DNA from 2 places in the Burkholderia sp. BCC1977 genome. Region 1 is predicted to be linked to the other one. Evidence: riboswitches for the same ligand, from Rfam matches in the RefSeq annotation. Region 1 holds a riboswitch; the other holds the start of a gene.
What was found. A riboswitch is a leader RNA that binds a small molecule or an ion and turns the genes downstream of it on or off. The one in region 1 is predicted to bind manganese.

Region 1 (3,403 bases):
CCACGAGACCGACGGCCTCCTGATCGTCGACGACGGCAAGGTCGTCGCGGCCGGCCCGTATGCGCGGCTCGCCGCGACGCTCGCGCGCGACGCGATCGTCCACGACCTGCGCGACAAGCTGATCGTGCCCGGCTTCATCGACACGCACATCCACTATCCGCAGACGGACATGATCGCGTCGCCGGCCCCCGGCCTGCTGCCGTGGCTCGACAAGTACACGTTTCCGACCGAGCGCCAGTTCGGCGATCCGGAACATGCGCGCGAGGTCGCCGACTTCTTCGTCGACGAACTGCTCGCCTGCGGCACGACGAGCGCGCTCGTCTACTGCACCGTGCACAAGCAGTCGGCCGACGCGCTGTTCGCGGCGAGCGACGCGCGCGACCTGCGGATGATCGCGGGCAAGGTGCTGATGGACCGCAACTGCCCCGAGTTCCTGCGCGACACCGCGCAATCGGGCTATGACGACAGCGCCGAGCTGATCGGCCGCTGGCACGGCAAAGGCCGCCAGATGTATGCGCTCACGCCGCGCTTCGCGCCGACCTCCACCGAGGCGCAGCTCGAGGCGTGCAGCGAACTCGCGCGCCGCCATCCGGACGTGTTCGTGCAGAGCCACGTCGCCGAAAACGTCGATGAAGTGAAATGGGTCGCCGAGCTGTTCCCCGGCCACCGCAGCTATCTCGACATCTACGATCGCTACGGGCTGCTGCGTCCGCGCGCGGTGTACGGCCACTGCATCCACCTCGACGACGAGGATCGCCGCCGGATGGCCGAGACGCGCACCGTCGTCGCGCACTGCCCGACGTCGAACTTCTTCCTCGGCAGCGGGCTGTTCGACTTCGACAAGGCGGGCGAATACGACGTGCCCGTCACGCTCGCCACCGACGTCGGCGGCGGCACGTCGTTCTCGATGCTGCAGACGATGAACGAGGCGCACAAGGTCGCGCGGCTGTCGGGCCACCACCTGACCGCGACGCGGATGTTCTGGCTCGCGACGGCCGGCGCCGCGCAGGCGCTCGATCTGGCCGACACGGTCGGCACGCTCGCGCCGCGCACCGAAGCCGACTTCGTCGTGCTCGACCCGCAGGCCACGCCGCTGCTCGCGCGCCGCACCAAGCGCGCGGAGTCGCTCGAGGAACTGCTGTTCGCGTTCGCGCTGCTCGGCGACGACCGCGCCGTATACCGCACGTACGCGGCCGGCCGGCTCGTACACGAGCGCGGTGCCGCACGCCGCGCTGCCGCGTAACGCACGTACCCGAGCCCCACCCGGCTCCGGCACGCGCCGCAGCGCATGCCGGAGCCGCCGAATGCTAGCGCGGCACGCGTCGTGCTAGAATTCGCCGCTCATTGGGGAGTAGCCGCTCCGCTCGATGTCCCGCGCCCCCGGCGCGCATCGTGACGGAGGCGTCCGTCAACAGACTTGGCCGTTCGGCCATGGCGGGCGCAGCCACCAAGGCCTGGCGAGACCGATGGTTCACTGCGCGCCGCATCAGGGCCCGGCGCGCGGCGGATCGTCGCTCGCACGCACAACACCGGCCCGTGGAACCCCATACGTGTCCCAAGCCTTCCTGATCTCCACCGGCGCCGTCGCCCTCGCTGAAATCGGCGACAAGACCCAACTGCTGTCCCTCGTGCTGGCCGCGCGCTATCGCAAGCCCGTGCCGATCATTCTCGGCGTACTGGTCGCGACGCTCGTGAACCACGGCTTCGCCGGTGCGCTCGGCGAATGGCTCGGCGTGCTCGTCACGCCGTCGATCATGCGCTGGGCGCTCGCGTTCTCGTTCATCGCCATGGGGTTGTGGATCCTCGTGCCGGACAAGCTCGATGCGGACGAAGCCAATGCGAACCGCACGCGGCTCGGCGTGTTCGGCGCGACGCTCGTCGCGTTCTTCCTCGCGGAAATGGGCGACAAGACGCAGATCGCGACCGTCGCGCTCGCCGCGCGCTTCCAGGACTACATCGGCGTGGTGGCCGGCACGACCTTCGGGATGATGCTCGCGAACGTGCCCGCGATCCTGCTGGGCGACCGTTTCGCGCACCGCCTGCCGACCAAGCTGGTGCACGGCATCGCGGCCGTGCTGTTCGTCGTGCTGGGCGCGATGGCGCTGCTGGGCGTCGGGGTCTGACGCACGCAGGCAAGCGGCGCGGCCGGGCGGCCGCGCCGGTGTCGATACCGCGTTACTTCGCGACCGCCGCCCCCGATGCCGGCGCCGCCGGCACCGCACGCTCGTTGGCGGCCGGCGCGGCCGGCCCGCCGCGCTTGTCGACCGGCAGCCGCACCGTGCGGATCGCGCCGTTCGACAGCGGGAAATCGGCGAGCGCGCTACGCGCGAGGAACGGCATCGCATACAGCAGCGCACCGTTGTCGCCCGTGGTGCGCGCGGTCACGTTATACACCTCCTTGCCGGTCGCGCGCTCGGTGATCCGGATGCCGAGCGTGTAGTCGAAGACCTGGTAGGTCTGCGCGACGTAGCCGGCCGGCATCGGCCCCCAGGGCCCCCACGGGCCCCACGGGCCGCCCCGCCAGTACGGCCCCGGCCCCATGAACCACGGGTCGTAGTAGACCGGTTGCGGCACCGTCACCAGATCGCTGCCGACCCCGTAGGCCAGCCCGACCAGATAGCGCGCCTGCGCGGCCGGCACCTGCCGGAATGCGTACGCGGACAGTTCGCTCGCGACGATCGGCTCGTAGGTCGACTGCTCGATGCTGTGCTTCTGCGCATCGGTGCGCGTGAAGGCGTAAGTGCGTGTCGCGTCGCTGCCGCTCCAGTCGGAGAAGGCCGTGACCTGTGTCGTCACATAGCTGGTGCAGCCCGTCAGCAGCGCCACGCACAACCCCGCCGCCCAGCCCGCACCGCGTTGAATCCATTCGCGTTTCATGTCGATCCTCATCGATCCGTCACCCGTTCGTCGCACCGCGCGAACCGTACGGGATGCCGATAATACGCGGACTGCCGGAACCGGTAAAAAGTTCGCCCGACACGCGGCGGCAAGCCTTTGTACAATGGCCCGGTTCGCCCGGCCCGCGCCGCGTGCCCGATCCCCATTCCACCGATCTCGACGACCATGTCCGACAACGCCTCCTCCACCGTGATCCGCCGCGCCGACTACACGCCGCCGGCCTTCCTCATCGATTCCGTCGCACTCGAATTCGATCTCGCGCCGGCCCGCACGATCGTCAGGAACACGATGCGCGTGCGCCGCAATCCGGACGCGGCGCCCGCCCCGCACCTGGAGCTGATGGGCGAAGCCCTCGAATTCGTCGCCGCCCGGCTCGACGGCGCGCCGTACGGTGCGGTGCGCGCGCACGAACACGGGCTGACCGTCGAAAACGTGCCCGACGCGTTCGAGCTCACGCTCGACAGCGCGTGCGCACCGGACCAGAACACGACGCTGTCCGGCCTGT
Region 2 (3,403 bases), on a different contig from region 1:
CGCGCTGCAGCGCCGCCTCGACGCCGGCGCGCCGCTGACCGACGCCGTGCTGCTCGACGCGATTCGCGAAGGCGCGGTGCTGCGCGTGCGGCCGAAAGCGATGACGGTCGCCGTCGTGCTGGCCGGCCTCGTGCCGATCATGGTCGGTCACGGCGCCGGCTCCGAAGTGATGCAGCGGATCGCCGCGCCGATGGTCGGCGGCATGGTCACCGCGCCGCTGCTGTCGATGTTCGTCATTCCCGCCGCATGGCTTTTGCTGCAGCGCCGTCGCGCGCGCAGCGCGAGCCGTCAGCGGCATTCCGATGCAGTTCCTCACGGCATGAACGTGCCGTCCACCCCCACTGGAGAATCCCGATGAAGATGAATCAATTGATTGCCGCTGCCGCCGCCGTGCTCGCGACCGGCGCGTTCGCCGTACCCGCGCTTGCCGCGGGCGACATGTCGGGCATGGACATGTCCGGGATGAAGATGTCCGGCATGAAGATGTCCGGCATGAAGATGTCGTCGGGCGGCGCGGCCGAGTCAAATGCCGCGCTGACCGATGCCGAAGTGAAGAAGGTCGATGCCGCGAGCGGCAAGATCACGCTCAAGCACGGCGCGCTCGAGAACGTCGGGATGCCGCCGATGACGATGGCGTTCAAGGCGAAGGACGCGGCCATGCTCGCCGAGGTTCACGCGGGCGACAAGGTGAAGGTCCGCGTCGAGAACGTCGACGGCACGCTGACGATCGTCAAGCTCGTGAAGGCGTCGTAAGGGCGGGACGGCGGGCGGCGTGGCCGCCCGCCTCGCGCGTCGCCAGGCGCCGCGCGGTTGCCGCGGCCGCGTTCGGGCACGTGCGCCGGTCGGACGACGCGCCCGATCCGCGCATTCAGCGCGTCAGCGTCACGACCAGATAGCCGACATACCCGGCCCCGTTCGCCAGCAACGCCCAGATCGCGAGCCCGCGTGCGCGGGCATTGACGCGCAGCCAGACCGCCGCCGCGAGCGTGATGACCACGCCGGTCAGCACTTCGGGGCGCGGCTCCCACGGCGTCAGCATGATGCCGATCGCCGGCAGCAGCGTGCCCTGGAACACCATCGCGCCGGTGATGTTGCCGAACGCGAGCGTGTCCTTCTTGCGGCGGATCCACAGCACGCTGTTGACCTTCTCCGGCAATTCCGTCGCGATCGGCACGATGATCAGCGACAGCAGCAGCGCGGAGATGCCGAGCAGCTGCGACACGCCTTCGACGCCGTGAATGAAGCCCTTCGCCCCGCCGACGAGCAGCGCGACGCCGAGCGCGAGCTGCAGCGCGATGGTCGCCAGGTTGGTCGGCAACCCGACGCGCGACAGGAACATCGCGTGCGGCGCTTCGGTGCCGTGCCCGGCATCGACGAGCTGCGTCGACGCGCGGAACGTCATCACGACGTACATCACGTAGATGCCGACCAGCATCGCGGCGAGCCCCGCGCGGACCGCCCACGCGTGATGCGGGACGAACATCGCGACGGTGGCGAGCGCGAATGCGGCGATGAAGTAGTTCAGGTCGCGCACGAAGCCGGTTCGCTCGGGCGCGATCGTGCCGGTCAGTCCGCGCGAGCGGATCACGGCGAGCGTCATCAGGAAGGTCGTCAGCGTCGCGAGCATCAGCGGCGCGCCGAGAATCGCGCCGACGCCGATTTCCTCGTTCACCGCCGCGTTCGACGTGCCGCCCGCGAGCGCGAGCAGCGGCACCATCGTTTCGGGCAGCGCGGTGCCGACGGCCGCGAACAGCGACCCCGTCACGCCTTCGGAAATCTTCAGCCGTTCGCCGAGATGTTCGAGCGCATTCGTGAAGAGTTCGGCGGCGACCAGGATGACGATCAGCATGAACGCCAGTTCGACGAGCATCAACGTCATGCGGCACCTCCGCAGGCAGGTGTGCGGACAGGGGCGAAACGCGAGCGGGAAGCAGGGAGGAACATGGGGACTCCGTGGTCGGACGTGGACGAACCATGACGCATCTGCCGACGTCCGACCAGGAACGACGCGATGCGTCGATGGTCTCGCCAGACCGATTCGGCCGAACGCGCCACGGCCGCAGGCCGAGTGTGTTGACGCGTTCGCTTTCCGGGGATGGAAAGCAGGCTACTCCCCAAAGACGAAGGGCAGTCTAGCCGAGCCGGCTGCTTTCGGCAAGCTCGGGCGATCATATGGGTTCATTCAGGAGGCCAAGCCACCTTATGAGGGATGCGCACGCAATTCCGGGAAGCAATCGGCATGCACGCGCGGCGGCGTCATCCGCGTGTCACGAACCGCGGGCCGGGAAGTGGAGCGCGAAGGTCGTCCGTCCGTCGCGGCTCACGACCTCGACCTTGCCGCGGTGCAGTTCGACGATCGACTTGACGATCGCGAGCCCGAGCCCCGCGTTGCGCGCCGCGCCGTGCCGCGACGAATCGATCCGGTAGAAGCGCTCGAAGATCCGCTCGATCTGTTCGGGCGGAATCGCCACGCCGCGGTTCGTGACTTCGACGACCGCGTAACCGGGCCGGGTCGAGACGGCCAGCTCGATCGTCGATCCGGCTTCCGCGTGTTCGAGCGCGTTCGACGCGAGATTGCTGACGGCGCGGCGGAACAGCGTCGCGTCCGCGACGACCGTGGCTTCGCCGCGCACGTCGAGGCGCACGCCGGCCTCGTCGGCCAGCGCCTGGAAATACGACGCGAGCCGGCGCAGTTCGTTGCCGGCGTCGAGCTCGGCGGTCTTCAGATGCTGCCGCGCATTGTCCGTGCGTGCGAGAAACAGCATGTTCTCGATCATCCGCTGCAGCCGTTCGCATTCCTCGATGTTCGAATCGATCAGCGCTTCGTATTCCTCGGTGGTGCGGGCACGCGACAGCGTGACCTGCGACGAGCTGATCACGTTCGCGAGCGGCGTGCGCATGTCATGCGCGAGATCGGACGAGAACTGCGACAGCCGCACGAACGCGCGCTCGAGCCGGTCGAGCATCCGGTTGACCGACGTGGCGAGCTCGCGCAGCTCGACCGGGCCGCCGCGCGCATCGAGACGCGCATTGAGGTTGTGCGCCTCGATACGCGACGTCTGCCGGCCGAGGCTTTCGACCGGACGCAGGCCGCGGGACGCGACCGCGTAGCCGAGCGCGCCGACCAGCAGCGCGCCGAGGGCGGCCGCGAGCCAGATGTCGACGCGATAGCTTTCCAGCAGCGACTGGCGATCGGCCGCCGTGCGCGCCAGCGCGACCTGGATGGTTTCGCCCGACGGCAGCGTGGCGTGCGCACGGACGCAGCGCGACGTGCCGATGCCGGGCGGCGCGCAGGTGAACGGGCCGGCGGCCGCGGCCGATGCCCCGGCCGGCTGCGGTCGCGCGATCGCCGATGCGAGCGTGTGGCCGGCTTCGTCGGTGTGTTCGACGAGCGGGCGGTTCG

Region 2: another riboswitch for manganese. It lies ahead of U5771_RS20780 (sodium:calcium antiporter); the one in region 1 lies ahead of U5771_RS08015 (TMEM165/GDT1 family protein).

Annotation. Positions count from the first base shown of each region.
Region 1 covers NZ_CAJPGQ010000006.1:177,527-180,929, reverse strand. The annotation lists gene guaD (guanine deaminase) at 1-1,243, shown strand, start outside; yybP-ykoY riboswitch at 1,335-1,472, shown strand; gene U5771_RS08015 (TMEM165/GDT1 family protein) at 1,551-2,123, shown strand; gene U5771_RS08010 (DUF4136 domain-containing protein) at 2,176-2,877, opposite strand; gene pepN (aminopeptidase N) at 3,064-3,403, shown strand, end outside.
Region 2 covers NZ_CAJPGQ010000025.1:12,722-16,124, reverse strand. The annotation lists gene U5771_RS20790 (efflux RND transporter permease subunit) at 1-358, shown strand, start outside; gene U5771_RS20785 (copper-binding protein) at 355-753, shown strand; gene U5771_RS20780 (sodium:calcium antiporter) at 869-1,879, opposite strand; yybP-ykoY riboswitch at 1,953-2,128, opposite strand; gene U5771_RS20775 (heavy metal sensor histidine kinase) at 2,268-3,403, opposite strand, start outside.